Deinococcus aerius: one gene and its partner. The protein of the gene in region 2 interacts with the protein of the main gene of each other region in a pairwise test. Links are inferred from orthologs where the notes say so. Each region holds a gene or a part of one and is shown on either strand. Other genes may lie near its edges. The genes, in order: ligA and leuS.

Region 1 (14,331 bases), 560 kb from region 2 along the record:
GGGACTGGGGCCTGGCTTGCGTGGTCTGGGAGATCGTCACAGCTCACCTCCCCGGCGGGTGAAGCGCAGGAACACGGCGCTCAGCAGGAACGTGAACACCGCGAGCAGGATGGCGAGCGTCGCCGCGTAGCTGAAGTTCCCGTCGCGGCTCGCCACGAGGTACAGGTACGTGTTCGGGGTGATGTTGTCGGGCACATACCCCAGGGGCCGCAGCACGAAGGGCTCCGCGAAAATCTGCATCGTCCCGATAATGGAGAAGATCAGGACGAGGAGCAGGCTGGGCTTGAGCAGCGGCAGCTTGATGTAGCGGGTCAGCGTCCAGCTCGACGCGCCGTCGATGCGCGCGGCCTCGTACAGGTCGCCGGGGATGTTCTGGAGGGCGGCGTAGAGCGTAATCATGTTGTAGCCCGTCCACGTCCACGTGACGATGTTGGCGATGCTCCACAGCACCACGCTGCTCGACAGGAAGTCCGTCTGGAGCCCGGTGATCTGGTTGAACGGCGAGAGGTTCTTGGAGTAGAGGTAGCCCCACAGCAGGCCCGCGATCACGCTGGGGATGGTGTAGGGCAGGTAAAAGGCGGTGCGGAAAAAGCCCTGCGCGCGGCCCTTCACCCCGTCGAGGATCAGGGCGAGCGCCGTGGCGAGCACGATCATCAGCGGGACCTGAACCAGGCCGAACTTGAGGATGTTCACCAGGCTGGCGAGGAAGTCGGTGTCCTGAAACGCCCGGACGTAGTTGGCGAGGCCGCCGAACACGTCGCGGGCCGGGCCGAACGCGCCGCGCTTCTTGATGAAGAGGCTGAGGTACCCGGCGTACACGACCGGGGCCACGTAGAACGCGGTGAAGAGCAGCAGAAAGGGGGCCAGGAACAGCCACGGGACGATGCGCGGCGCCTTCACGGGGCACCTCCTGAAACTGGGCGCATAGGGATCAACCTCGGGTGGGGAAAGAAGAAAAGGAGGAGCCGGACGCACGCGCCTCCGGCCCTCCTCTGTGGTGCTGGCGCGGGGCCTTGGCGCTCAGCGGACGGTGTACCCCTGCTTCTTGGCCTCGGCGAGGCTCTCGCGTTGCCAGGCGTCGAGGGCCTGATCGGGCGTGAGCCTGCCCCTCAGCATCAGGTCCATCTGCTTGTTGAAGTTGTCGTTCACGAAGGGGAACCACGGCGCCCACTGGAAGTTCACGTTCACGCCGCGGCTGGCGCGCGCATACACCGAGGAGATGTCCTGCCCGCCGAAGAACTTGGAGGGGTTCTTCGTCTTGTCGTGCAGCACGGGGAGGTCGAGCCCCGCCTCGCTCGCCGGGAACAGGCCGCCGTTGGTCCAGTTGTTCGAGATCGCGCTCTGCGAGAGGTTCAGCCACAGGGCGAAGAGGGTCGCGGCCTCCTTGTTCTTGCTCTGGGTGGTCACCACGTTCGAGCTGCCGCCCCAGTTGCCGCTGCGGATGGTGCCCCCCGCCGTCCACTGGGGCAGGTTCGCCGCCCGCCACTGCCCGGCGCTCTTGTCCTTCAGGCTGCCCGCGTAGCCGCCGGGACCCCAGGCCGCCTCCATGTTCGTGGCGACCTGCCCGGCCCCCGCCGCGTTCCAGTAGTCGGCGGTAAAGGCTTGCAGGGTGCCCACGTCACCCTTCTTGATCAGGCGGTACCAGTAGTTCAGCACCTTCTTGGCGCTGGGGTTGTTCAGCGTCTGCACCCAGCCGTCGCCCTCGCGGCGGAAGAACTGCCCGCCGTCCGCCCAGGCGAGCGCCATGAACCACGGGGCGAAGGTGGAGTAGAAGTTGCCGAACTTGACCTTGCCGCCGCTCTTCTGGCGAACGGTGTCGGCGGCCTTCTCGTACTCGGCCCAGGTCTTCGGCACGGCGACGCCGTACTTCTGGAGCAGGTCGGTGCGGTACACCATGGCGAAGGGGCCGGTGTCCTGCGGGATGGCGAACACGGCCTTGCCGTCGGGGCTGACCTGGCCCCAGGTCCAGGGCACGAAGTACTTCTTGTAGTTGTTCGCCCCGTACTTGCTGAGGTCCTCCAGGCCGCCCAGGTCCACGAAGGCGGGCAGGAAGCCGTACTCGATCTGCGCCACGTCGGGGGCGCCGCTGCCCGCCTGGAGCGCGGTGCGCAGCTTGGTATACGTCTGCGGCCCGCCGCCCAGGTTGGTGACCTTGACGTCGATGTTGGGGTAGGCCTTTTCGAAAGCCTGCACGGTCTTGTCCAGGCCCGGCACCCACGACCAGACTTCCAGCGTCACCTTGCCGCTGGGCGCCTTGGGAAAGGGCGGGTCGGCGGCCAGGGCGCCGGAGGCGAGGGCCAGGGTGGTCAGGGCGAGCAGCGTTTTCTTCATGGTTCCTCCGTCAGAGGTGGAGCGGGTGGCGCGTCTTGGGGTGAGGGGGTCAGCCAGGAAGCGGAGCGGCGAGCCGCGCCCGGCAGGGCCTGGGGTTCACCCGGGGGTGACGGGCAGAAACGTTCCGAGTGCCGCCCTGCCCCTCTCGCCCCGCGGGACGCCGTCCCCCTGTCCTGGCTGTCTGACTCCCGGAGTTTAACTGGCCTTTATTTGAACGGTCAATACGCGCGGGGGAGGGTGCGGGGTGGGGCGGGCAAAGCCGGGAAAAAGAGGGAAGGCGACCCGTGGGGGCCGCCTCCCGAGGGGTTGCCGGCTTTACTTGGTGGGCACCTTGATCTTGCCCGCGATGATCTGGGCCTTGGCGGCCTCGACCTTGGCGACCTGGCTGCTGGGGATCAGGGCGCGGTTGTACTGGTCAACCGCGTAGCCCACGCCGCCCTCCTTCAGGCCGAAGCGGCGCTCGCCACCCTTGAACTTGCCCTCCTTCACGTCCTTGATCAGGGCGTACACCGCGTTGTCCACCCGCTTGAGCATGGAGGTCAGGCCGTGGTTCAGCGTGGCGGGGTTCTTATCGAAGTCGCCCAGGTAGTTCTGGTTGGAGTCCACCCCGATGAAGAACATCGGGCGGGTGTTGCCCGCGCAGGCCCGCTGGTAGCTGGCGCTCTTGGTCACCTTGGCGAAGTTGTTGGAGGAGAACTTCACGCCCGACGGCAGGTTGGCGGCCTTGAGACACTGGGTTTGCTTGACGTAGTCGATCACGCCGTTGCCGCTCGCGCCCGCCGCCGCGAAGATGATGTCGGTGCCGCGCGCGCGCATGGAGGCGGCGATCTCCTTGGCCCGGCCGGGGTTGTTCCAGGCCTCGGGCGTGGTGCCCACGTACTGGGCGATCACGCGCGCCTTGGGGTTGGCGGCCTTCACGCCCGCCGTGTAGCCCGCCTCGAACTTGTGGATGAGGGGAATGTCCATGCCGCCCACGAAGCCCACCACGCCCGTGCTGGTGTTCAGGCCCGCCAGGTAGCCCACCAGGTAGCTGCCCTGCTCCTCGTTGAAGACCAGGCTGGCGACGTTCTTGGCCGGTGACACGTCGTCCACCAGGCCGAAGTACAGGTCGGGGTTCTCCTTGGCGACCTGGGTGATCGAGGCGTTGTTGGCAAAGCCCACCCCGATGGTCAGGTCAAAGCCCTCGTTGGCGAAGGAGCGGATGCCCTGCACCGTCTGGCTGGGGTCGCTGGGCTCGAAGTCCTTGGTCTGCACGCCCAGGGTCCGCTTGGCCCGCTGGCTGCCCTCGTAGGCGCTCTGGTTGAAGCTCTTGTCGAACTTGCCGCCCGCGTCAAAGGCCATGCCGACGCGAATGGTGCCCTGCGCGGCGGCGAGGGTGGCGGCGGCGGTCACGGCAGTGGCGAGGGCGAACGTCAGGAATTTCTGCATGTGTCTTCCTCCGGTGGAGTGGTGTTCTGAAGGGGGGGGCACGAAAACCCAGAACAGAGTATACGGAAATCCGCCCGTGTCTAGACCCGGTCCAACATGACGGGGCGCTGACGTGGATGAGAAGGGTCCCCATCAGGCGCCCGGCCTTTCTTCATCCATTCTTGTCCCCTGGTCGGCCTTCGTCGGATGTCCGCCCGTCCCGCCGGAAAGGCCGATGCTACGCTGCCGCCATGAGTCAGCCCGCCCCCGAGGTTCAGGTTACCCTCGACCGGTACCAGGCCCTGCGCGCCGAGGTCGAGTACCACGCCCGCGCCTACCACGAGCGGGACGCGCCGGAAATCCCCGACGACGTGTACGACCGGATGGTGCGCGACCTGCGGGCCATCGAGGAGGCGCACCCGGAGTGGGTGGGGGAGGACACGCCCACCCAGGCGGTCGGCGGCGCCCCCAGTTCCACCTTCCAGCCCGTGAACCATCCCACCCCCATGACCAGCCTCGACAACGTGTTCGACGACGAGGAACTGGCGGGGTGGCAGGAGAAGCTGGCCCGCGCGCTGAACCTCCCCCCCGACTACGACGGCTTCACGTACACGGGGGAACTCAAGATCGACGGCCTGAGCGTCAACCTGTACTACGTGGACGGGGTGCTCCAGTGGGCCGCCACGCGCGGCAATGGCGTGACCGGTGAGATGGTGACCGAGCAGGTTTTGACTGTTCCCGGCATTCCCCGCGAGTTGCCGGGGCTCACGGGCGAGCTGGAGGTGCGCGGCGAGGTGTACATGAGCCGGGCGGAATTCGCCGCCTACAACGCCCGCGCCGAGGAACTGGGCCTGCCGCTGCTGAAAAACCCCCGCAACGGCGCTGCGGGGGCGCTGCGCCAGAAGGACCCGGAGGTGACCCGGACGCGCAACCTGAGGGCCCTCTTCTATGCCCTGGGCAAGCGGGAAGGCGTTCCCGTCCGCTCCCAGGCCGAGGTGCTGGCGTGGCTGGAGGGACAGGGCTTCCCCGTCAGCCGCTACAGCGAGAAGGTGACCGGGCTGGAGGCCGCCGCCGACTACCACCGCCGCATGACCGCTCAGCGCGCCAGCTTCGAGTTCGACGCGGACGGGACGGTCCTCAAGCTCGACCCCCTGAACCTCCAGGCCGAGGCGGGCTTCACCAGCCGCGCCCCCCGCTGGGCCATCGCCTACAAGTTCCCGGTGGAGGAGGTCGAGACGGTGCTGGAGAGCATCACGATCAACGTGGGCCGCACCGGGAAACTCGCGCCGCTCGCGCACCTCTCGCCCCGGCTGATCGAGGGGAGCACGGTCAGCAAGGCCACCCTGCACAACGAGGATTACATCCGGGACATGGACCTGCGGATCGGGGACACGGTGGTGGTCCGCAAGTCGGGCGGCGTGATTCCCCAGATTATGCGCGTGGTGCTGGAGAAGCGGCCCGAGGGTGCCCAGCCCTACGCCTTCCCCACCCACTGCCCCGAGTGCGGCCACGAGGCGGTGCGGGCGGAGGGGGACGCGAACACCTACTGCCCCAACCCGGCCTGCCCCGCCCAGAGTTTCGAGCGCCTGCGTTACTTCGTTTCGCGCGGCGCGATGGATGTGCGCGGCATCGGGGAGAAGCTGATCGAGCAGCTCCTCGCCGTGGGCCTCGTGAAGGACGCCGCCGACCTCTACATCCTGAACGCGGAACAACTCGCGGCCCTGGAGCGCAGCGGTGAGAAGAAGGCGTCGAACATCCTCGCGCAATTGGAGGCGAGCAAGACGCGGCCCCTGTGGAGACTCATCAACGCGCTGGGGATCAGCCATGTCGGGGAACGGAATGCCCAGGCGCTCGCCCGCGCCTTCGGCACCCTCGACGCCCTGCTCGCCGCTACCCCCGAGCAGATCGAGGATGTGCCCGGGATGGGCGGCATTCTGGCCCAGAGCGTGACCGCCGCCCTGGCCGATGAGAACATGCGTGACCTGATCCGCCGCCTGCGCGAGTACGGCCTGAACCCGGTGGAGGAGACGGCCCCGCGCGGCGACGCCCTCGCCGGGCTGAGCTTCGTCCTGACTGGCTCCCTCTCCCGCCCCCGCGAGGAGGTCAAGGCGCAGCTCGAGGCGGCTGGAGGTCGAGTCACCGGCAGCGTGACCAAAAAGACCAGCTACCTCGTGGCGGGCGAGGAGGCGGGCAGCAAGCTCGACCGTGCCCGCGAATTGGGGATCGCGGTGCTGGACGAGGCGGGGCTCGCGGCGCTCCTGGCAGAGCGGGGAGTGGTGGGTGGGTAGTGGTGAGTGGGGGCGTCGGCCCCGGCCCTTCGCTTCGGCTGCGCCTTTTCCACTTCCTACTGACCACTGACCACTCACGGCGAAGCCCCACCCCGCTACACTGTGCGCGACTGCCGGGCCGCCATTCAGAGCGGCCCGCCCGGAGGCGAACAGCAATGGACGTAGAGATCAGCAAGAGTGTCCTGACGGACATCGCCGCCACGACGCTGGAGGGCATTGAGGGCATCGAGGTCGCGCACGCGGCGCTCAAGGTCGGTGAGGTGCTGCGCCAGCAGGGCGGCGCCCGCCGCCCCCGCGCCCTGAGGGTCACGCGCGAGGGCCAGACCGTCAGCATCGACGTGGGCCTGAACGTGGAGTATGGGCGCAACCTCGTCGGTCTGGCCCACCAGGCGCAGCGCTCGGTGTGCGAGAACGTGGAACTCATGACCGGCCTGAAGGTGAAGGCCGTGAACGTGACCGTGCTGGGCGTGACCCTGCCCAAGGGGGCCTCCGCTTGACCCGCAGGAGAGAACGGGGCCAGCAGCCCGTCGGCACCCGCCGCGCCGCCCGCGAGTTCGCCTTTCGCGTCCTGTTCGAAGCCGAACGGGGCGCCCTGCCCCTGGACGCCGTGTTCACCCGCGCCGAGGGGGCCATGCGCGAGGGCGACGACACCTTTCCGCCGCTGAACGAGGAGGCGCTGGCCTTCGCCCGCCAGCTTGTGGACGGCTTGAGCCAGCATCGCCCCGACGTGGACGCGACCCTGAAGCGCACCATCCGGGGCTGGGACTTCGAGCAGATGGCCCAGACCGACCTGAACGTGCTGCGCCTCGCCACCTTTGAACTGATGTATACGCCCGAGCCCCACCCCCCGGTCATCGAGAGCGCCGTGCGCATCGCCCGCAAGTTCGGCGGCGAGGAGTCGGGCCGCTTCGTGAACGGCGTGCTGGGCGGGCTGAGCCGCAGCCTGGGCAAGGACACCCGCGCCGCCGAGGACAGGGCCGGGGAGTGACCGCCCGCCCCCTCCCCGGCGCCCCCGCCGCCGAGGCGCTGCTCGCCGAAACCGCCGCCCGCGCCGCCCGCCTCCCCAACCCGCCGCATCTGGTGATGGTCCGGCTGGGCGAGGACCCCGCCAGCGTGAGCTACGTGCGCGGCAAGGACCGCAAGGCGCGCGAGGTCGGGCTGAGCAGCACCGTCCACGCCCTGCCTGAGACGACCAGCCAGGCGGAACTGCTGGACCTCATCGCCCGGTTAAATGCCGACGACGCGGTGAACGGCATCCTCGTCCAGCTTCCCCTCCCCGCCCACGTGAGTGAGCAGGCGGTGCTGCACGCCATCGACCCGCGCAAGGACGTGGACGGCTTTCACCCCCTGAATGTGGGAGAGCTGTGGGCTGGGCGCCCCGCCCTGAGACCCTGCACGCCCGCCGGAATCCTGTACCTGCTGGACCATTACGGCCTTGCTATCGCCGGGCAGCGGGCGGTCGTCGTGGGCCGCAGCCATATTGTGGGGCGGCCCCTGGCGGCGCTTCTGCTGGAGCGCGACGCGACGGTGACCATCGCCCACAGCCGCACCCGCGACCTGGGGGCCGTGACGCGCGAGGCTGACCTCCTGCTCGTCGCGGTGGGGCGAGCCCACCTGATCACGCCCGAGATGGTGAAGCCCGGCGCGACCGTGATCGACGTGGGCATCAACCGCGTGCCCGGTGAGGGGGGCGGCAAGGCGCACCTGACGGGGGATGTTCACCCGGACGTGGCGGAGGTCGCGGGAGCGCTGACTCCCGTGCCGGGTGGCGTCGGCCCCATGACCATCGCGCAGCTTCTCGCCAACACCGCCTCGGCGGCCGAGATGCAGGCGAGCCGTCTCCTCTCGCGCTAGACTCCCCGCCAGCGTGACGACCCCCCTCGAAGACCTTCTCGGGAACCGCTGGCTGTGGACGGCCATCCTGGCCTCGACCGGCGCGCAGGTGCTCAAAGTCCTGCTGATCCTGCTGCTCGAACGCCGCTGGCGCCCCGCCGCCTTCATGGAGACGGGCGGGATGCCCAGCAGCCACTCGGCGATGGTGGCCGCCCTGACCACCGGCGTGGCGCTGGAGTTCGGCCTGGGCAGCCCCCTCTTCGCCGCCAGCGCCGTCTTCACCCTCATCGTGATGTACGACGCGACGGGCGTGCGCCACTCCAGCGGCATGCAGGCCCGGCTCCTGAACGAACTCGTCGAGGAGCTGCGCGCCGTCGTCCGCGAGGGCTTCGCGCCCCTGCCCCTCCGGGTGCTGCTGGGCCACACCTACCTGGAGGTGTTGGTGGGCACCCTGATCGGCATCGGAATGGCGTTCGTGGCCTTCCGGGTGCTGTGAGGGCCGGGCGATGACTGCCGAGCCGCTGCGCGTGATTATTGGCGCCGGGGAGCAACGCTGGGAGGGCTGGGTTCCTACTGGGCGCGGGGACCTCGACCTCCTGGATCGCGCGACCTGGGTGAGATGGTTCGGTGACCGCCGGGCCGACGCCCTGCTGTGCGAGCATGTGTGGGAACACCTGACCGAGGAGGAAGGCCGCGCCGCCGCCCGCCTGTGCTTCGAGTTCCTGAAGCCCGGCGGCTTCCTGCGCTGCGCCGTTCCCGACGCCAACTTCCCCGACCCCGAGTACCAGCGCACGGTGCGGGTGGGCGGCCCCGGCGCGGCGGATCATCCCGCCGCCGACCACAAGATTGTTTACGATCACCGCCGGTTTTCAGCCGTGTTCACAAGCGCGGGCTTCGAGGTCGAACTCCTCGAATACTGCGACGACAGCGGCAGATTTCACTCCCACGGGTGGGACGTGGCGACGGGTCCCATCTACCGTTCCCTCCTCCTCGACCACCGCAACAGGGGCGGGCGCCTCGGCTTCGTCTCCCTGATTCTCGACGCGAGAAAGCCCATCAGCGCGGGTTGATTCAAAACCCACACGCCAGCCCCCTTGACTCGCTTAACAGTGTTAAGTAACAATACACCCATGGGCGAAACGAAGGCCGACATACCGGTGGGGGGTACCCGCCAGCAACGCCTCCGTCAGGCCAGCGCCGAGCGGCGAACCCGGCAGAAGCTCGACCTGCGCCGCACCATTCTGGATGCCGCCACGGATCTCTTCGAGAAAGAGGGGTACGAACGCTTCTCGCTGCGGCAGGTGGCGGAGGCCATCGGGTACTCGCCCACCACGATCTACCTGTACTTCACCGACAAGGACGACCTGCTGCACCACGTCGCGCTGGAGGGCTTCCGCTCCTTCGGCGAGGACTTGCAGCGGGCCTTTGACAGCGCGGAGGGGGCGCTCGACCGCGTTCAGGCGATGGGTCTGGCCTACCTGCGCTTCGGCATCACCCACCCCCTGCACTACCGCCTGATGTTCATGGTGCGCGGCGAGTTTCTGGAGCGGCCTAACCCGCCGGGCTACGAGTCCATCATCGATTCCTTCGGCGTGCTGCAACGGGCCGTCGAGGAAGGCCTCGCGCGGGGTGAACTGCGGCCCCAGCCCCCAGAGGTCTACACCTCCCATCTCTGGTCCCACGTCCACGGCCTGGTGTCGCTCCACCTGGCGACGCCGTTTCTGCCCCGCGAGAGTCTGGAAGGGCTGTTCCTGGCCCACATGGAGGTGTTCCGGCGCGGCGCCCACCCGTAATCTTTCGGCCACTTGGTTAACACCGTTAAGCTGGAGAACACCGCACAGAAGGAGGCACCCGCATGTCCCCGACACTCCCCAGATTCTCCCCAGTCCACCACCTCCGCGCCCTGTGGGAGACCCACCCGCCCCTGCTGCTCTCGGCCATCGTGACGGCGGGGATGGGCGTCTTTTTCCTGGCCGGAATCTTCCTCGACCCGCGCTACGTGACGGGCGCCCCGGTGTGGCTCAAGCCGCTGAAGTTCGCGGTCTCGGTCAGCGTCTACAGCGTGACGCTCGTGTGGATGCTGGGCTTCGTCCGGGGTCGGGCGCGGCTCGTCAGCGCGCTCGCCTGGACGGTGCTCATCACCCTCGCGCTGGAGTGGCTGGTGATCATCACGCAGGCGGCGCGCGGCACGACCTCGCACTTCAACGTGACGACGCCGTTGGATTCGGCGATGTGGAGTCTGATGGGCGGCTCCATCGCGGTGCTGTGGCTGGCGCATCTGGGCATCGCCCTCCTGGTGCTGCGTCAGCCCTTCGCCTCGCCCGTGCTGGCCTGGTCCCTGCGCCTAGGCCTCTTCCTCACGCTGGTGGGCATGGCCGAGGGGGTCCTGATGACCCTGCCGACCGCGCAGCAACTGGCAAGCTTCCAGGGCATCGCGGGCGCTCATACGGTCGGCCTCCCCGACGGTGGCCCCGGGCTCCCGGTGCTGGGCTGGAGCACGGCGGGCGGTGACCTGCGGGTCGGGCATTTCGTGGGGCTGCACGCCCTGCAAGTGCTGCCGCTGCTGTGCCTTGCTGCTGCGCCTGCCCCGGCTGAACGACCGTCAGCGGCTGCGGCTGCTGGGGATCGGCGCGGGCCTGTATCTGGGGCTGATCGGGCTCGTGACCTGGCAGGCGCTGCGGGGCCAGCCGCTCCTCGCCCCCGACGGCCTGACGCTGGCCGCTCTCGCCGGGCTGCTGGGGTTGGCGGGCTTGAGCGCGGCCTCCATTCTGTTCGCGGGCAGTCGGCGCGGACGGATCGCCCGGGTTGGGCCCATCCCGTAGCCGCGGATTCGGACAACGTCAGGGGCTCCGGTTCTTCGTCGGAGCCCCTCTACTCAGGTGGGAATCGCCTACGCCACGCCCTTCACCGCTCCGTCCAGCAACGTCGCCAACCGCTCGCGGGTGAAGGGCCGCTTGCCCTCCAGCAACCCGCGCTCGCCCGCGTGGAGGTGCCAGTGTTTGCTCCCGCCCATCAGGCGCAGCGAGACGCCCTTGAGGTCCACATGCCGGGGGCTGACCGCCGCCACGAGGAGGGGTTGCCCGCCCGTCGTGAGCGCCACGCTCATGACCGTGGTGGGCAGGTCGTAGGGGCGCTCCATGCGGTAGATGTAGTCGGGGAAGTCAGCGACCTTTTCAAAGCCCAGACCGCGCGCGGCGGCCTCGGCCTGAAGCCAGCCGAGGAGTTCCACCCACTGTGCGTACAGCAGCCCATCCTGTGCGTGTGCCATGTGTGATGAGTGTAACAAGCGGGAGGGGAGGAGGGGCAGGCAGTTCAGCTTTGTTCTTCCGGTCTCCTGGGCGCGACCTCGAACCCACCCGCAGGCGTGAGCCGGACGGCGAAGAGGGTGTCGAAGCCCTCCTCGGGGCTGGGAGGTTGCAGCCGTTTTGCCGCCGCATAGATCGCCACGTCGGGGACGCGGGCTTTCCCCTCACGGCGCCGGTTGCGTTCCAGCGCCGCCGCCAGGTCCGTCACGAACACGTACCCGGTGACCGTCGCCCCATGCTCACGGGCGAGGGTCATGGCCCCGGCCCGGTCCTCCCGCGTGGGGTTGGTGTTGTCGACCACCACGCTGCGTCCGCTCACCAACGCTTCCGCGATCAGTTGGCGCTGCCGCCTCGCCTTGTTGCGGTTGTTCGGGAACAGATCCTTGCTGACGTGGACGTGGGTGCCGGAGAACCGCTGCCGGTAAAAGGAGGTCTTGCCGCTGCCCTGCACGCCCACGAACAGCACGAGTTCGGGCGGGCTGCCGAAAGGCCCCGGCAACGGGTCACTCATGGGGACGCGACGGCACCCGGCGTGACCGTGACTGCGTCGAGCTGCACCGCGCCCGCCTCCTGCATGAAGCGCACGTCGTTCTCACCCGCGCGCAGGCGAACGGACACGGGCCGGGTGCCGAAGTTCGACCAGCCGCTCGGGGGATAGGTCACATCGGTGGAGGTGCCGTTCACGGTCACGCTCTGGCGAGCCACTTTCCCGGAGCCGTTGGAGTACCGCACCCGCAGCGTGTACGTCCCGTCGCGGGGGGCGCGCACCCGCGCGAAGTTCACGCTGTCCCCCGGCCCGTCCAGCCGAGCGGCCCGGCCCCCCGAGGCCAGCGGCTCCTCCTGCACCTGCACGCCGTTCAATCGCGCCTGCTCGGCCTCGTACTCGCCGGAGGGCAGGGGCAGCGCCGTGTCGAAAGAGGCGGGCCGCCCGAAGTTCGGGGTGCCGTCCGCCTTCCAGGTGAACTCCTGCGCGCGGATGCTGCGCCCACCCCAGCTCGCCCCCTGAACCTCGATGGCGTGGTACAGGTGCCAGTCCTCGGTGCCGTCCGCCGATTTCACGAAGCCGCCATGCCCGGGCGCATACACGCTGGCCGCGTCGTTGCGGGCGAAGACGCAGCCGTTCGATTTCTTCCAGGCGGCGGGGTCGAGGACATTCTTGCCCGTCAGGCTCAGCAGGCCCAGGCAGTAGTCGTCGGTCCAACTGCCGCTCGCGGAGTACACGATGAAGGTCCGCCCGCCGCGCACCAGCACCTCCGGCCCCTCGTTGATGTAGGGCTGCCCGATGCGTTCCCAGGGCTGGTCGGGCTCGGAAATCTTGACCCGCTCGCCCGCCAGCGTCCAGGCATTTTTCATGGGGGCGACGTAGAGGTTTTGCTGCACGTTCTCGGTGCCCTCCCAGCCGGACCACACGAAGTACCGCCGCCCGTCCGGCCCCTGGAAGACGGTGCCGTCGATGGCCCAGCGGTTCGTGGGGTCGGTGATCTGGCCCCGGAAGGTGTAGGGACCCGTCACCCGGTCGCTTTCCAGCACGTACATGCGGTGGTTCTCGTTGCGGCCGTCGTCCGCCGCATAGTAGATGTACCACTTGCCGTCCATCCGCACGAGTTCCGGTGCCCACAGCTCGCAGCAGGGTGAATCCGATTGCCCGCCGCGCCAGACCACCACCTTTTTCACGTCGCCCAGCCCCGTCAGGGTCGGGGAGGTGCGGATGCCGATACCGTCCTCATCCGACTGCACGAGGTGGTAGAGGGCGCCGTCGAACACCACCGAGGGGTCCTGTCCGGCGGGCAGGATGGGGTTGCGAAAGGTCTGCCCGGTGGGGTCGGGCGGCAAGGGCTGGGCGGACGTGGTGAGGGTTCCGAGGGCCAGGCCGAGCAGGGCGAGCGCCGCCAGCCGGAGGCGTGAACGTGGGGGCATGGCCCGATGCTGCCTCATCGGCGAGGTCCCGTGGTGTGGAGCCTATGGCCTCCGCCACCCTGCCGATGTTCTCCCCTCGCCCGTCATGCTCTCCTGCCCCCATGCGGCGCATCCTGGTCGTCGGAACGACCGGCAGTGGCAAAACGACCCTGGCCCGGGCCATCGCCGCGCAGCTGGGCCTGCCCCACGGCGAGCAGGACGCCTGGAACCACCTTCCCGGCTGGCGGGAGGCGCCGCTGGACCAGTTCCGCGCCCGGGTGGACGCCTTCACCGCGCAGCCCGCCTGGGTGATGGACGGCAACTACGGCAAGGCCCGCGACCTGGGCTGGACGCGGGCCGACACGCTGGTCTGGCTGGATTACCCGGGACAGGTCGTGTTCTGGAGGCTGCTGCGGCGAACGCTGCGGCGCGTTCTGACCCGGGAGGAACTCTGGAACGGGAACCGGGAGCGGTTGTGGGAACAGCTCACGGGCGGCGGCATCTTCGCCTGGTTCTTCCGCACCCACTGGCGGCGCAGGCGGGAGACGCCGGAGCTGCTCGCACAGTTCCCGCACCTCCGGGTCGTGCGGCTGCGTTCTCCCCGCGAGGCCGAACGCTGGCTCGCCTCCCTCAGCCCTGAAGCAGCACCCGACCTCCCGCCGCGTTCAGCGTGACCTCGCCTCCCTGGAAAAGTTCCCCGCTCAGCCCGTCGCGCCACTCGCCCGCCGGTAGGGTGAGGGTGACCTCGTGCGGCTGGGCTCGGCGGCTGGCGACCACGACCGCCCGCTCCATCCGTCCGCCTTCGTGGGTGTACTCGCGCAGGAAGGCGAGGGCGTCCGGCTCGGCGTGCAGGAAGCGCAGGTTGCCCTCGTGCAGGACGTGTGTTTCCCGCCGGAGGTGGATGAGCGCCCTGACCTTCGCCCGCAACTCCAGGTCCCACTCCCCCTCGTCCCAGGGCATGGACTCGCGGCACCAGGGCATCTGGCCGCGCGTGTGCTGGCTGAGCCCGATCTCCGAGCCGTAGTAGGTGCAGGGCACGCCCGCGTAGCCCATGAGGAGGGTGAAGGCGGCCAGGAAGCGGGTGCGGTCGTCGTCCACCCTTTTGAGTGCCCGCGAGATGTCGTGCGACTCGATCAGGTTGAACATGCTCAGGGCGACCTGCGGGGGCAGGGCGTGGTAGGCGTCCCACAGGATGTCGGCGAGTTCGGTGCCGTCCATCCGGCTAGGTTCCCCCAGGTGCGTCTCGCCGCTCAGCCACTGCATCACCGGAA
Region 2 (14,446 bases):
CCAGGCCCGCGCCAGGTCGCCCGTCCCGTCGTGGCTGGCATTGTCCACCACGATGACTGCCGCGGGAGGCTGAGTCTGGCGTTCGAGGGCGCGCAGGGTGAGGGGCAGGTACTCCGCCTCGTTGCGCGCGGGGATCACGACCGTGAAGTCCGGCACCGCGCCAGGGTAGCAGGCGAAGTGGGGGGGCGCACGTGAGGGTCCGCCTCCCCCCCCTGCCGCTGCGCCCCGGCACCGGGCCGGGGGTGGCCGCCGCCGCCCTGGCGCTGGCCTGCGCCGAGTTCGTCCGCAGCGGCCTGTACGGGGCCTACCTGACCCAGGCCAGTCCCGAGCTGCTGGGCCTGCCGGAGCGGGAGGCCGTGGCGGTGGCGGCCACGGCCTTCTCGGCCCACTTCCTGACGGACACGCTGTGCCGCGGCCCGGCGGGGGCCCTGATCGCTCGCTACGGGGCGCGGCGGGTGCTGCTGGCGGGCTCGGCGCTCAGCCTGGCCGCGCTGGCGCTGCTGCCGGGCGTTCACATCGGCTGGGAGCTGATCCTGATGGCCGCCGTGCATGCCCTGGGCTTCGCGGCCCTGTGGCCGGCGGCCATGAACCTCACCGCCGGGGCGGCCCGCCCGGGGTATCAGGGCCGCGCGCTCACCCTGGTTTCCATGTGCGTCATGCCGATGATCGGGGCGGGGTTCCTGCTGCTGGGCGCGCTGGCACCGGGTGGGACCACGCTCGTGCCGCTGCTCGTGCTGGGGGTGCAGGCGCTGGGCCTGATCGCGGTGCTGGGCGTGCCCGGCCGTGGCCCCCGGCTGGCCGCCGCGGCGCCCACCCCCCGCCGCCGCCGGATGCGGGTCGCCGCCCGGGCGCTCGCGCCGCTGCTGCCCGCCGCCCTGATGCAGACGCTCACCCTCACGCTGCTGGGACCGCTGCTGTTCACCCTGGCGCGCGAACTGGGCCTGGACTTCTGGGGCATGGTCGTGATGCTGGTAGTGGGAGGCGCCGCCGCGTTCGGCTCCATGCCGCTCACCGGGCGGGTGGCCGACCGCGGCCGCGCCCGGCTGGCCCTGGTGGTGGGGTACAGCCTGATCGGGCTGGCCCTGGGGACGATTGCCGGCACGCCGCCCGTTTGGGCGCTGTATGGGCTCGCCGCCGTGGCGGGGCTGGGCTACGCCTTCGTCGCGCCGGGCTGGGCCGCCCTGGTCGCGGGCACGCTCCCCGAGGCCGAGCGGCCCGCCGCCTGGGGCGCCGTGATGACGGTCGAGAACGCCGGGACGGCCCTGGGGCCGCTCGTGGGCGCCTTCGCCTACCGGCACCTGGGCACGCCCGGCCCCTTCCTCGTCGGCGCGGTCCTGGCGCTGCTCACCGCCGGGGGCTACACCCTCTTCCGCCACGCCTTCCGCCAGGACGCCCAGCCCGTCTGACCATGCGGCGGGGGTGGCTCCTGATTCCCGGCGCGGCCCTGCTCGCCGCCGGGCTCGCCGACCTGCTGGGCCGCGCGGCGGGGTGGGGTGCCCTGGGACCGGGGGACCGCACCTCGCCCCGCGTCGCCCTCACCTTCGACGACGGGCCGGGCGAGCGGACGGGGGAACTGCTCGCCGTCCTCGCCCGGCACGGGGCGGCGGCCACCTTCTTCGTGACGGCCCCCGCCTGCGCGGCGCACCCGGACCTCCTGCGGGCCATGGGCGAGGCGGGCCACGAGATTGAGGCGCACGGGCGATGGCACACCCACGCCCTGCACCTGCCCCCGTGGCGGGAGTGGGCGCAGGTGCAGTGGCATCCCCGCGCCACCGAACCCGGCCCGCACCTGTACCGCCCCCCCTACGGCGGGCACGGCCCCCTCACCCGCCTCCTGGCCCGCCTCGCCCGCCGTCAGGTGGCCCTGTGGGACGTGGAGGGCCGCGACTGGACCGCCGCCCCCGCCGCCGACCTCGCCGCCCAGACACTCGCCCGGACCCGCCCCGGCAGCGTGATCCTGCTCCACGACGGCCCATCGGTCACGCCCGAACTGCTTGGCCGGCTCCTGGTGGGGCTGCGGGAGCGCGGGCTGGCCCCGGTCCTCCTGCGCGACCTGCCCCCGCGCCGCATCGGGTGGCGCGAGGGGCTGCGGCGGGTGCGGGCGAGCTACGGGCGCTGAGGGGAGGGTTCCGTCAGCAGGGCGCGAAGCCCCGCGGCAATGACCGGGAGCGCCCCCGCCGGGCCGACCCGGGAGAGCCCGGCCAGGGACGCCCGGGTCCGCCGCGCGCCGTTCGTCAACAGGGCCGTGACCTCCCCCGCCACCGCCCCCGGGTCAGCCGACACCACGCTCAGCGCCTCGCCCAGCAGCCGCCCCTGACGGCGGGCGAACCCGGGCGTGTACTGCGGCCCGCGGGTGGGAAAGGCGACGACCGGCACGCCCAGCCCAGCGAGCTGCTCGTTCGCGGTGCCCGCCGTGCCGACCGCCACGTCCGCCGCCCGGGCCACCGCCCCGAACGCACCGCGCAGCAGGGCGACCCGGGTGCCCTCACCGTGGGCAACGGCCATGCCTTCCCCCGCCTCCAGCGTCCAGCCCTGGGGAAGAGTCACCTCGTCCCACCCATGCGGCCAGGCGGCGAGGGCGGCCACCTCCGGCACCCGCGCCGCCGCCCGCAGCATCAGGGGCAGGCTCTCCCGGTGGTCCCCCCGCGAGCCGGGGAGCAGGGCCAGCACGGGCCGCCCATTCGTCAGGGGGGAGAGGTCCCGCTCGGGCGGGGGCAGCACGTCCATAGCGAAACTCCCCGCCCAGCGCGCCCGCACGCCCCGCTCCCGGTAGTACCGGGCCGTCGCCGCGTCCCGCACGAAGACGGCCTGCGCTCCCCGCGCCAGCCGCAGCTCGTAGGGCATGGGCAGGTTCGCGCCCAGGGCATTGGCCTCGCGCAGCGCCCCGCGCAGGTCCAGCCCCTCCAGGTAGTGCGCGCTCAGCAGGGGCTGCACGTGGACGAGGGGCAGCCCCGCCCCCCGCGCCGCCCACGTCCCCACCATCAGGGCGTAGGCGTCCCCCACCACGACGACCGCCCCCGCGTCCCGCGCCGCCCGCCGCGCCGCCCGCCACTGCCCCAGAGAGGCGCCCACCAGCCCCGCCCGCAGGTCGGCCCGCAGGTTCCCCGGGCTGCCGAAGGGAAAGCCGCCGCTGGGCAGGTCGAGGGCGGGACCGATTCGGGTCACCCCTGGCAGGCCCCCGTACGCCCGCCCGGCCCCGACGAGCGGCAGCACCCGCGCCTCCCCGTGCAGATGGGCGAGCAGCCGCGCCCCGATGAGGTCCTCCGCCGTGCCGTTCGACAGGAGCAACGCGGGCCGGGTGGGGAGAAGGGTCACGCGAAGGAGGATACCGGGCGGGCCGCGGCGTGGTAGGAATGAGGGCGGTGAACGATTTCGACGCCCTGCAAGCTGTGATCCGCCGTCTAGCAGCCGAGCGGCAGGCCGAACAGCGGGCCTGCGAGGCTTTTCTGAACGCCCTGTACCACGCCCTGCGAACGGCCAGCGGCCCCGGCCTGCCGCTGAACAACGTGACGTTTGACTTCACGCCCGATCCCGCCGAGCGGCTGCGCCCCCCACCCCCCGGCGGTTGGCACGCCGCCTGGCTGAGATTGGGCCTGTGCGAGGTCCTCGTGCGGGTGCGGCGCGACGAGGGGGCCTTCGTGGGCGAGTACGGGGAGGGGGGCACCTTCCACCTCACCGGGGTGACCGAGGACGACCTGATCCTGCTCGCCCGGCGCCTCCTGCGCGACGTGGCCGCAGCCTACGGGGGCGGGGGGCTCGTGGGCCGCTCGGGTATGCCGCTGAATTGAGGGACGTTCGATGGGCGGAGGTGGGCTGGAACCGCACCGAAGCAGGGGGATGGTGGGCAGGAGGCGCCGGGGGGCAAACGTGTTCCCGCTGACATCTCGTCCTCCCGGCAGGGTGAACGATCCCCTCATGAAGAGTACCCGGGCCGCCCGACTGTTCGTCCTCGTCCTGCTGGCCGTCGGGGGGGTGGCGCTGGCGCAGGCCGTCACCTCCACCCCGCTGCCCAGTCTGCGGCCCGCCCTGAGCGGCGAGCGGCGCTTCCTCACCCTGCCGGGTTTCGGGCGGGTGGCCTATTACGCGGACCCCCGGGGTGGGGGGCGCCCGCTCGTGCTGACCCATTCGGTGAACGCCGCCGCGAGCGCCTACGAGATGAAGCCGCTGTGGGACGCCTACGCCGGAACCCGGCCCGTGTACGCCCTGGAGTGGCCCGGCTTCGGCAGCAGCGACCGCCCCGACGTGCGCTACACCCCGGAGCTGATGACCTCGGCCCTGACCGCCCTCGTGAACGAGCTGGGCACCGACGTGGACGTGGTCGCCCTGAGCCTGGGGAGCGAGTTCGCCGCGCGGGCCGCGCTGGGGGAGCCCCGCATCCGCACCCTCGCCCTGATCAGCCCCAGCGGCCTGGGGCAGCCGCGCGGCGGCACCCAGGAGGCGAGCGCCGAGGACGGCGGCGAGCGGCTCTACCGCACGCTGAACGCGGTGGGCACCCCGCTCTACGCCCTGCTGCGGACCCGGCCCAGCATCGAATACTTCCTGAGCCGCTCCTTCCGCGGGCCGGTGGACCGGGGCCTCGTCGAGTACAGCCTGGAGACGAGCCGCCAGCCCGGCGCGAAATACGCCCCGCTGTACTTCATCTCCGGGGGGCTCTTCACCCCGGACGCCTACCGCGACCTCTACGGCAAGCTGCGCGTGCCCGTCACCGTGCTGTACGACCGCGACGCCTTCGTGAGCTTCGACCGCCTGCCGCTGTTCACGGCGCAGCCGGGCGTGAGCGCCGAGCGGATCGAGGGCACCGACGGCCTGCCCCAGTTCGAGCGGCTGCCGCAGGTGCGGGCCGTCCTCGACGCCTTCTGGGCCGCGAACCGCTGAGGGGATGCGGCAAATGAGGCAGCGCCCCGCCCCCGCCCGTGTCACCATGCCCCTCATGACCGAGGACGCCCATGCTCAGGCCAATGCCGAACAGGTTCGTGTGCTCAGGGAGGCGCTGGCGGGAACGGAGCAGGTGGGGGAGGAAGTGGCGGAGACGGCGGAAGGCGCCCCGGACCTCTCCGCGGCTCCCCCGGCCCCGCAGCCCTGACCGGCGCGGGGGCACCCCCCCGGGACCCTCCAGGTTTCCCCAAGCTCCCTTCCACCTTTCGTAAAGCGCGGATCACCACCCCCGGCGGGACTTCCCACACACTGGGGCATGGAAATCGTCCTCGTGATGGCCGCCTCCACCATCCTGCTGATGGTCCTCGCGTTCCTCTCGCTGACCCGGGAGGACCGCGAACTGGCGAAGGAAGACCCGCAACGGGTCCCGGACCACCGCCGCACCGCCTGAGCGGGAGGGGCCGCGCTCAGGAGCCCTGGCCGCCGAGAGGGGGCGCCCTGACCCGCCGCTGGTGATCTGTCGTTCGTTCCACGGTGGTGGAGGAATTTATAACAGCAGATGAAGGATCGAAGTCCTACCCTTCATCCAGGCCATGACCGTCCTTTCCACTATCCCTCCGCTCACTTCCTTCTGGACCCAGGGTGGTCGGCTCCATGTCTGCCCCATGCCGGATGGCGTTTACCTTTCCGTCGAGCGGCACGGCATCAGCTCGCAGGAGCTGACCCTGTCCCGCGAACAGGCGCTGGACCTGCTGCGGCTGCTTCAGGAGAACTTCGCCGGGGAGGACGGCTGATGTTCGGCCCACCCGGGGGCGAGCCGGACCCAGGCTGACCTCCTCCCCCGGCTGCGGCTGGAGTACCCGGGAGTACCCGGGCTTAAGATGGCCGTGTTCCGGGGGGCCGCTCAAGGGACCCTTGAGGGAACTCCGCTGCCGGGATCTTAGGTTTGACTGCGACGGGGTCGTTCGGGCAAACGGCGAGGAGGGCGTGCTGCAACGCGCGGCCGAACACGCGCGCGACGTGCACCACGTTGAGCAGTTCCCGCCCGAACAGGTACACGAGATCCGCGCGCAGGTCCGCGACGGAGCTGACGGGAACCCCGCCGCCCGCGGCGCGTAGGACCGTCGGCGCCCCGGGCCGCCCATTTGGCGGGCCGGGGCGCTGCCCTCTTCAGGTTAGGGCTTCACGACGATATTGATGATCCTTCCGGGCACGTAGATCTCCTTCACCGTCGTCTTGCCCTCGACGAAGCGGGCCACGTCGGGGTTCGCGCGGGCGGCGGCCAGGGCCTCCTCCTGGGTCGCCGCCCTGCTGATCTCCACCTGGCCGCGCACCTTGCCGCTCACCTGCACGCCGATGGTTATGGTGTCGCGGGTGGCGGCGGCCTCGTCCACCTCGGGCCAGGGCTGGACGTGGACGCTCTGGGCTCCGCCGCGTTCCATCCAGATTTCCTCGGCGATGTGGGGCACGACCGGGGCCAGCATCCGGTTAAAGATGTCCAGCGCCTCCTCCCAGGCGGGGGTGGCGTGACTCGGGCTGCGCTTGGCCTTCACCAGCGTGTTCGTCAGCTCCATCAGCGAGGCGATGATCGTGTTGAAGCTCAGACGGTCGAAGTCGCCCGAGACCTTTTTCAGGGTGGAGTGGACGGCGTAACGCAGCTCGGCCTCGGTGACCTTTTCCTCCGGCCCGACCGCCTTCTCGTCGAAGTACAGCGCCCAGATGCGCGACAGCCACTTGGAGGGGCCGTTGATGCCGCTGGGGTCCCAGGGGCCGCCCAGTTCCCAGGGGGCGATGAACATCAGGTAGGCGCGCACCGTGTCCACGCCGTACTCTCGCACCAGATCGTCGGGGTCCACCACGTTGCCGCGGCTCTTGCTCATCTTCTCGCCGTCTGGCCCCAGGATGATGCCCTGGTTGCGCAGTGCCCGGAAGGGCTCGCTCAGCGTGGTCAGGCCCATGTCGCGCATCACCTTGGTCCAGAAGCGCGAGTACAGCAGGTGCAGGATCGCGTGTTCGATGCCGCCCGTGTACAGGTCCACCGGCATCAGGTCCGCCTTCGCAGGATCGAAGGGATGCCCGTCGTCGTGCGGGGACAGGAAGCGGTACATGTACCAGCTCGAATCCACAAAGGTGTCCATCGTGTCGGTGTCGCGCTCGGCGGGGCCGCCGCAGACGGGGCAGGTCGTGGCGATCCACTCGCGGTCCAGCTTCAGGGGGCTCTGACCCGTGGGCGTGAACTCCACGTTCTCGGGCAGGCGGACGGGCAGTTGGTCGTCGGGAACGGGCTGCGCGCCGTGTTCGGGGCAGTACACGATGGGGATGGGCGTGCCCCAGTACCGCTGGCGCGCGAACAGCCAGTCGCGCAGGCGGTAGGTGGTCTTGGGCTGCGCCACGTTCAGCTCGGCCAGCCGGTCAATCACGGCGGTGATGTGTGCCTTGCCGCCCTTCATCCCGTGCAGCGGCCCCTCATTCACGATGATGCCGTCGCCACTGTAGGCCTCCGAGACGGTCGCCACGTCCATCGGCTCGGCGCCCTCGGGCCGTACCGTCTCGATAATCTCCAGCCCGAACTTGCGGGCAAAGTCCAGGTCGCGCTGGTCGCCGCTCGGCACAGCCATAATCGAGCCCGTGCCGTAGGTCACCAGGACGTAGTCGGCGACCCAGATGGGGATTTGATGGCCGCTGACCGGATGCGTGGCGTAGCTCCCGGTGAACACGCCCGTCTTTTCGCCCTCCTGCTGGCGCTCCACGTCGGTCTTGCGGCCCGCCGCCTCGACGTAGGCGCGCACCTCCTCGGCTTGCTCCCTGGTCGTCAGCGCCGCCACCTTGGGATGCTCGGGGGCCAGCACCAGGAAGGTCGCGCCCATCAGCGTGTCGGGGCGGGTGGTGAACACCGTCTCGGGCCCGGCGGGGGTGTCGAAGGTGATCTCGGCGCCCACCGACTTGCCGATCCAGTTCGTCTGCATCAGGCGCACGCGCTCGGGCATGTCGGTGCCGGAGAAGTCCAGCAGCTCATCCGCGTAGTCGGTGATCTTCATGTACCACTGGCTCAGGTTGCGCCGCTGGACGGGGGTGCCGCAGCGTTCGCAGGCGCCGTCCACGACCTGCTCGTTCGCCAGCACGGTCTGGTCCTTCGGGCACCAGTTCACCAGGCCATCTTTCTTGTAGACCAGGCCCCGCCGGAAGAACTCGGTGAAGAACCACTGGTTCCAGCGGTAATACTCGGGGTCGCAGGTGGCGAACTTGCGGCTCCAGTCGATCATGGTGCCCATCCGCTTGAACTGCCCCGTCATGTACTCGATGTTCGAGTACGTCCACACCGCCGGGTCCAGGTTATTGCGGATCGCCGCGTTCTCGGCGGGCAGCCCGAAGGCGTCGAAGCCCATCGGGAACAGCACGTTGTAGCCCCGCATCCGCAGCCAGCGCGCCCGCGCATCCGGCGCCACGTTCGCGTACCAGTGGCCGATGTGCAGGTTGCCGCTGGGGTACGGAAACATCGTCAGCGCGTAGAACTTGGTCTTGGAGGGGTCCTCGTGGAAGGTGTACAGCCCTTCTTGCTCCCACCGCTCCTGCCATTTGGGCTCGATGGCGTGCGGGTTGTAACGCTCGGCGCGCGGCTCCTGAATCTCGATCTTGGTCATGTCGAACACTCCTTGGAACAAAGAAAGCGCCCCGGCCACACGCAGCCGGGGACGCACGAACAAGCTCTTGGGCTAGTCGTGTCGTCCCCGGCTGGTAAGCGCAGAGCGGATCATGGAAGACAGTGTAAAGGAGTTGCCGGAAAGGGGGAAGAGCCAGTGGGCGGAGGGTGGGCGCATCATGCGCTCATGAATTCTCCCGGCTGGATTGCCCTCGGCCTGCTCGCGGCCCTCGGCGGGGCGGGCGTCACCGTCTTTGGCAAGCTGGGGCTGGAGGGCGTGAACCCGACCCTGGCCACAGCCCTGCGCGCGGTCATCATGGCGCTGGTGATGGTGGCAGTGGCCCTCGGGACGGGCCAGCTCGGGGCGCTGATGGGGGGCAAGACGCACCTCAGCGGGCGCGCGTGGCTCTTTATCGTCCTGGCGGGAATGAGTGGGGCGGGCTCGTGGCTGGCGTACTTCGCCGCGCTCCGGGTGGGGCCGACCGCCGGAGTCGCGGCCCTCGACCGCCTGAGCCTGGCCTTCATCTTCCTCTTCAGCGCCCTGGCCTTTCGGGAGCCCCACGGCTGGCGGGGGTGGGTGGGCGTGCTCGTGCTCCTCGCCGGGGTGTACCTGATGGCGAGCGACCATTAGCCGCGGGGGCCATTCATGGCCTTCAGGGCGACGACTCGATCCTTTGTCATGCTGAGCGAACCGGGGTGTCTCCTGGGGCTCTGAACGCGGCTTCACCCCAGCAGGCTCGCCACCGCGCTCACCGTCAGCGCAATCACGACCGTCCCGAACATGTAGGAGAGGACGGCGTGCTGAAGGAGCAGCCCACGCATCGCCCGCGAGTTGATGTTCGTGTCGCTGACCTGGTACGTCATGCCGATGGTCAGACCCAGGTACAGGAAGTCGCGGTAGTCGGGGTCTTTCAGGGTCCCGCCCCCGTCGAGGAACAGCACCCCGCCGCCGTCGCGGTAATAGCGGTGGGCGTAGTGCAGGGTGTACTCGGTGTGCAGCAGCAGCCACGAGAGCACGGTCGTGAGGGCCGCGAGGGTGGTCAGGCCCACCGTCTGCCCCGGGTCTCGGTGCGCGAGGTCGAGGGCGAAGCCCACCCCCAGCAGGCTGACGAGCGCCGCCGAGACGGTCAGCAGCAGGGCCACCGCCCGGGTGTCGTCCTCGCGCAGGGCGAGTTCCTGGGTCCGCTCGGGGCCGGAGTGCAGCAGTCTCGGCCACACGCGGCCCAGCACGGAGGCGCACAGGGCGCACCAGCCCAACAGCAGATGCGCGACCAGGGGCCATTCCCGGGGCGTCAGCAGGCCGACGATCAGGCCCAACCCCGCCCCCACCAGGAGCCTCACCGCGGCGGGCGGCGGGAGGGGACGGGAAGGGGTCACCGGCCCAGGATAGAGCGCGCCCCGTACTGCCTCTACGACCTGACGCCCCGCAGAAAGGCGACCCGCTTGGACACCCGCCACCCCCCGGCGCAGAAGTGGGGAGCCAGGGCCCGCTCCAGGGCAGCCCGGACCCGCCTCCGGTCCTCCCCGGTGAGGTGTTGAAGTGCGGTCATCGACTCCAGGTAGGTCAGCACAGGCTCGGGCGAAGGGAACACGAGCGCGCTGTCCAGAAAGTCCACCCGCACGTCGCCGAATGCCGCGCGCACCAGCCCTTCGCCGTTCTGCTCCGAGAAGACCGCCGATCCCGCCCGGCTGTCGAGCAGTCCGGCAAGGAGAGGTTCATCTGGCACCACCTCCGCCACCACGTCCCACAGTTCGGCCATGTACCCGGCGGCATTCGTCACAGCCAGAAACCGCCCGCCCGGACGCAGGACTCTTGCAAACTCCACCAACGCTGCTGGAACGTCCGGGACGTGGTAGAGCATGTGCCGGGCGGTCAGGACATCGAAGGAAGCGTCCGGGAAGGGGAGGGCGTCGGCGCCCGCCCGCACGAACTCGACCCCCGGGTACGTCTCGCGGGCACGTTCGACCATCCCCGGCGAGAGGTCCACGCCGACGAGTCGGCCCCGGTGCCCCTGGGCGTGCAGCCGTCCGGGAAAGTCACCGGGGCCGGTCCCCACGTCCAGCAGCGCCTCGTCCCCCCGCAGCGCGAGCAACTCGTCCACCCTCGGTTCCAGCCCCGGCCCGACCCCGTACCGCTCGTGCGTCTCGATGCGGACGCGCAAGTTGCGGTCGGTGGCGTACTGGGCGGCGACCTCGGCGGGGGAGTTGGCGGTCATGGGGTCAATCTACCCGCCCTGCCCCCTCCTGGGCTCCCGGAATGAGCGGCGGCAGGAGGGCCGCCTGGTAGAGTGGACGGCCCTCTTTTGTCCCTGACGGCTGAAAGCTGACGGTTGACCGCTCCCTCAGTACTGCCGCGCGAAGATCACCCGCTTGCCGTAGGCGGCGGGCCGCCCGGTATGGACGCAAACCCCGCCCTCCTCGCGCTCGGCGAAGAACTCGGCGTCGTCGAGGGGGATGTTGCGGATGGTCGCCTTGGTCTCGTCCTTGATCGCCTTCTCGCTCTCGGGGTCGCCGCAGTGGAAGGCGAGCACCCACTTCCCGGCCTCGATGGCGGCCCTGAACTCCGCGTAGGTGTCCACCTTGACGGTGTTCTCCAGCATGAAGTCGGTCGCGCGCCTGAGCAGCCAGGCCTGGATGCCGTCGAGACGGGCACGCATTCCTGCAATGGCCTCGGCGCGGGGCAGCGTCTCCTTCTCCTCGGCGTTGCGGTTCTTGACGACCACGACGCCCTGTTCCAGGTCGCGGGGGCCGAGTTCGATTCGCACGGGCACGCCCTTGAGTTCCCAGTCGTTGTACTTGAAGCCGTTCGTCACGCCGTCACGCCTGTCCACCTTGACCCGGAGGCCCAGGGCGCGCAGCTCGGCGGCCAGCCGCTCGCCTTCCCCCACCATCTGATCGAAGTTGTCCTTGCGGCCCACGGGAATCACGACGACCTGGATGGGCGCGATGCCCGGCGGCATGATCAGCCCGAAGTCGTCCCCGTGCGTCATGATGATCGCCCCGATGATGCGGCTGGAGATCGCCCAACTGGTGGTGTAGGCGTACTCCTCGCGCTGCTCCCGAGTCTGGAACTTCACGTCGAAGGCCCGGCTGAAGTTCTGCCCCAGGTAGTGCGAGGTGCCCGATTGCAGCGCCTTGCCGTCGCGCATCATGCCCTCGATGGAGTAGGTGGCGACCGCCCCGGCAAAGCGCTCGGAGGCCGTCTTCTCGCCGCGCACGACGGGCAGGGCGAGTACGTCCTGGCAGAACTCGTGGTAAAGGTCGAGCTGCTGGCGGACCTCGGCGCGGGCCTCCTCCTCCGAGGCGTGGGCGGTGTGACCCTCGTGCCAGTAGAACTCGCTCGTCCGCAGGAAGGCCTTGGTCCGCAGCTCCGCGCGAAACACGCTGCCCCACTGGTAGTGCAGGAAGGGGAGGTCGCGGTAGGAGTTCAGCCACCCGCTCCACATGTGCCCGATGATCGTCTCGGAGGTCGGGCGCATCACGTAGGGCTCGGCGAGCTTCTCGGTGCCGATCTTGTCCACGGTGAAGAGTTCGGGCGCGAAGCCCTCGACGTGGTCGGCCTCCTTCATGATGAAGCCCATGGGGATCAGGGTGGGAAAGATCAGCGACTCGTGCCCGGTCGCCTTGAAGCGGTCGTCGAGCCACCGCTGGATGTTTTCCCACAGCGCCGCGCCGTAGGGCCGCACGACCATCGCGCCCGCCACCGGGCTGTTGTCGGCCAAATCGGCCTTTTTGACGACCTCGTTGTACCAGTCGTTGAAATCCACGCTCTGGGGCGTCACCCCGTACTGCTGCGCCCTCTTATCCTGCTTGTCTCCACTGGCCGCCTTCGTCATAAAGGCCATCATAGCGGGCCATAGGAGGGGGGCCGAATCCGCCGCCTGGCCCACCGGGCAGGCCGAAGGGCGGGACTGGTAGGCTGCCCCCATGCTCAGAATCGGCTCCATCGTCTGGGGCGTGCGCGAGGTCCCCAGGGCCATCGACTTCTGGACTCGGGCGCTGGACTATCAGGTGAGGAAAAACCCGGACGAGACGTGGGCCATCCTGGTCCCGCGGGAGGGGCCGGGCGTACAACTGGCCCTGAACCTTGTAAGTTCCGACAAGCCCAAGCGTCACCACCTCGACCTCTACGCCAGTGACCAGGCGGCGGAGGTCGAGCGGCTGCTGGCGCTGGGCGCGAGCCGCGTGGACTGGCGCTACCCGGAGGGCGCCGACTACGTGGTTCTGGCCGACCCGGACGGCAACACCTTCTGCGTGGTGCAGACGTGACGGTCCCCACCCTCGCCCGGAGCATCGCCGCCCGCGCCGCTGGGGTTCCCGGTGTGGTCGCCGTCGCCCTCGGCGGCTCGCACGCCCGCGGCACGGCCCGCCCCGACTCCGACCTCGACCTCTGCCTTGCCTATGAGGCCGAGTATCCCTTCGACCTCACTGTGCTGAACATCCTGTGCCGCGACCTCGACGACTCGGGGACGGCGGAAGCGACTCCGCCCGGCGGCTGGGGCCCCTGGGTGGACGGCGGCGCGTGGCTGACGGTGGGCGGGCAGCGGGTGGACCTCATCTACCGGGAACTGGGGAGGGTGGAGCAGAGTGTGGAGGACGCGCTGGCGGGGCGAGTGACCCTGCACGCCCAGCCGGGGCATCCCCACGGTATTCACGGGCACCACTACGCAGCGGAACTGGCGTCGTGCGTCGTCCTCCACGACCCGCAGGGGAGGTTGGAAGGGCTGCGGGCGCGGCTGGGGGACTACCCGGCGGCATTGGCTCAGTCCCTCGAACGGCACTACGGCTGGTCGCCCGGCTTCTGGCTGGACGCGGCGGCCAAGGGCCTCAAACGCGGCGACGTGCATTACGCGCAGGGGTGCATGTACCAGGCGGTCATGGCGCTGGTGCAGGTCCTCTGCGCGCGGGGCTGTGCCTGGCTGCTGAACGAGAAGGGGGCGGTTGCCCTCGCGGGGGCATTGCCGGGCGCCCCCCGGGACTTCGAGGCGCGGGTGAGCGCTGCCCTCGCCGCCCTGGACCTGTCGGCCCTGCGGGAACTGGCCGCGGAGGTGGGGTGAAGTCGGGGCGAGCCCCAGGCCGACCCAAGCAGAAAGCGCCCCGGAGGGCGCCCGTTTGAGTTCGCTCAAGTGTAGGGTTACTTCTGATTTTCCCACGGCGTCCTGTCTGGGACGCAGTTTTCTTGCTGTGGGAAAAGTGCATAAACGCCTTTCAACGACATTCACTTTTCCCAATTGCAGGAGTGCGTCCAGCACGCGTTTCCAGCACGCGAGGCCAGCGATCAGGAGGAGGAAGACCCCGGCGATGAAGAACGTCCCTCATCATGGTGCCGACGCGCACGCGGCGACACGTCCTGATGTCGTCTACGGTGCGGGTGTTCTTCAGAGTTGCCGCTCCTTCATTTCCGGAGGAGGACGACGCTCTCCCGTGCTGGATCGCGCCCGTACACGGACATTTGCTGGGCGCTGTTCCCGCGGTAACGCGCCACCCAGGTTTGCTCCCACTCGAAGCCCGCGCGGGCGGCAACTTCGACCAGAAGTTCATCCACCGGAAACATGACGCCGCCATGGCGAACATTGCTGACCACCAGCGCCACCCGCCCGTGTGCAGCGAGGCGCTCGTGCATTCGCAGCAGGGCCACGTACATGTCCTCCAGGTATCCTCGCAGCATCCGCTCAACCCTCACGTCGGCACCACCTGCCGCAATCTTTTCCAACAGCCGGGTGGCGGCTTCCGGCTCAACGTAGTTGTCCGCATCCACGTCAGGTTTCTTCGCTTCCACATGGGAGCGGAGGCTGGTGTGGCGCAAGCTTAAAACGTCGTCGTTCTTCAACCCCGCACCCAGGAGAAGTTCCAGATGGAACACTCGCGTGTAGTCGTGCCGGTTCGGGTAGGGAGGGGATGTCAGCACGGCGTCAAAGGGTCCCTGCACCT

What was found.
Region 1: the proteins of leuS (region 2) and ligA interact in binary tests that used the Escherichia coli proteins (3 or more experiments, as listed by UniProt). The link is inferred for Deinococcus aerius from one-to-one orthologs.

Annotation. Positions count from the first base shown.
Region 1 is NZ_BFAG01000001.1:588,317-602,647, forward strand. What follows is about bases 3,564-6,507. They hold ligA (NAD-dependent DNA ligase LigA), read left to right. Parts: upstream 3,564-3,989; coding sequence 3,990-6,026; downstream 6,027-6,507. Other genes in these bases: DAERI_RS02750 (BMP family lipoprotein), read right to left, coding at 3,564-3,759; DAERI_RS02760 (Asp23/Gls24 family envelope stress response protein), read left to right, coding at 6,182-6,507. Also shown: DAERI_RS02735 (carbohydrate ABC transporter permease), read right to left, coding at 1-40; DAERI_RS02740 (carbohydrate ABC transporter permease), read right to left, coding at 37-900; DAERI_RS02745 (ABC transporter substrate-binding protein), read right to left, coding at 1,021-2,331; more of DAERI_RS02750, read right to left, coding at 2,647-3,563; more of DAERI_RS02760, read left to right, coding at 6,508-6,523; transcription antitermination factor NusB, read left to right, coding at 6,520-7,014; DAERI_RS02770 (bifunctional 5,10-methylenetetrahydrofolate dehydrogenase/5,10-methenyltetrahydrofolate cyclohydrolase), read left to right, coding at 7,011-7,880; DAERI_RS02775 (divergent PAP2 family protein), read left to right, coding at 7,894-8,355; DAERI_RS02780 (class I SAM-dependent methyltransferase), read left to right, coding at 8,366-8,929; DAERI_RS02785 (TetR/AcrR family transcriptional regulator), read left to right, coding at 8,990-9,652; DAERI_RS22680 (hypothetical protein), read right to left, coding at 9,915-10,145; DAERI_RS22685 (hypothetical protein), read right to left, coding at 10,204-10,386; DAERI_RS22690 (hypothetical protein), read left to right, coding at 10,430-10,681; DAERI_RS02795 (NADH-quinone oxidoreductase subunit 15), read right to left, coding at 10,750-11,127; DAERI_RS02800 (ATP-binding protein), read right to left, coding at 11,172-11,675; DAERI_RS02805 (family 43 glycosylhydrolase), read right to left, coding at 11,672-13,081; and 2 more genes. UniProt on the Escherichia coli protein: DNA ligase that catalyzes the formation of phosphodiester linkages between 5'-phosphoryl and 3'-hydroxyl groups in double-stranded DNA using NAD as a coenzyme and as the energy source for the reaction.
Region 2 is NZ_BFAG01000001.1:27,548-41,993, forward strand. The notes cover bases 5,784-8,842. They hold leuS (leucine--tRNA ligase), read right to left. Parts: upstream 8,517-8,842; coding sequence 6,051-8,516; downstream 5,784-6,050. Other genes in these bases: DAERI_RS00160 (DUF1059 domain-containing protein), read left to right, coding at 5,791-5,994; DAERI_RS00170 (EamA family transporter), read left to right, coding at 8,703-8,842. Also shown: DAERI_RS00120 (glycosyltransferase family 2 protein), read right to left, coding at 1-156; DAERI_RS00125 (MFS transporter), read left to right, coding at 192-1,406; DAERI_RS00130 (polysaccharide deacetylase family protein), read left to right, coding at 1,409-2,119; DAERI_RS00135 (lipid-A-disaccharide synthase-related protein), read right to left, coding at 2,107-3,315; DAERI_RS00140 (hypothetical protein), read left to right, coding at 3,354-3,788; DAERI_RS00145 (alpha/beta fold hydrolase), read left to right, coding at 3,916-4,875; DAERI_RS22175 (hypothetical protein), read left to right, coding at 4,931-5,083; DAERI_RS22995 (hypothetical protein), read left to right, coding at 5,192-5,326; DAERI_RS23000 (hypothetical protein), read left to right, coding at 5,541-5,669; more of DAERI_RS00170, read left to right, coding at 8,843-9,146; DAERI_RS00175 (DUF1345 domain-containing protein), read right to left, coding at 9,239-9,892; DAERI_RS00180 (class I SAM-dependent methyltransferase), read right to left, coding at 9,925-10,731; proS (proline--tRNA ligase), read right to left, coding at 10,858-12,360; DAERI_RS00190 (VOC family protein), read left to right, coding at 12,443-12,784; DAERI_RS00195 (nucleotidyltransferase domain-containing protein), read left to right, coding at 12,781-13,572; DAERI_RS00200 (DNA methyltransferase), read right to left, coding at 13,911-14,446.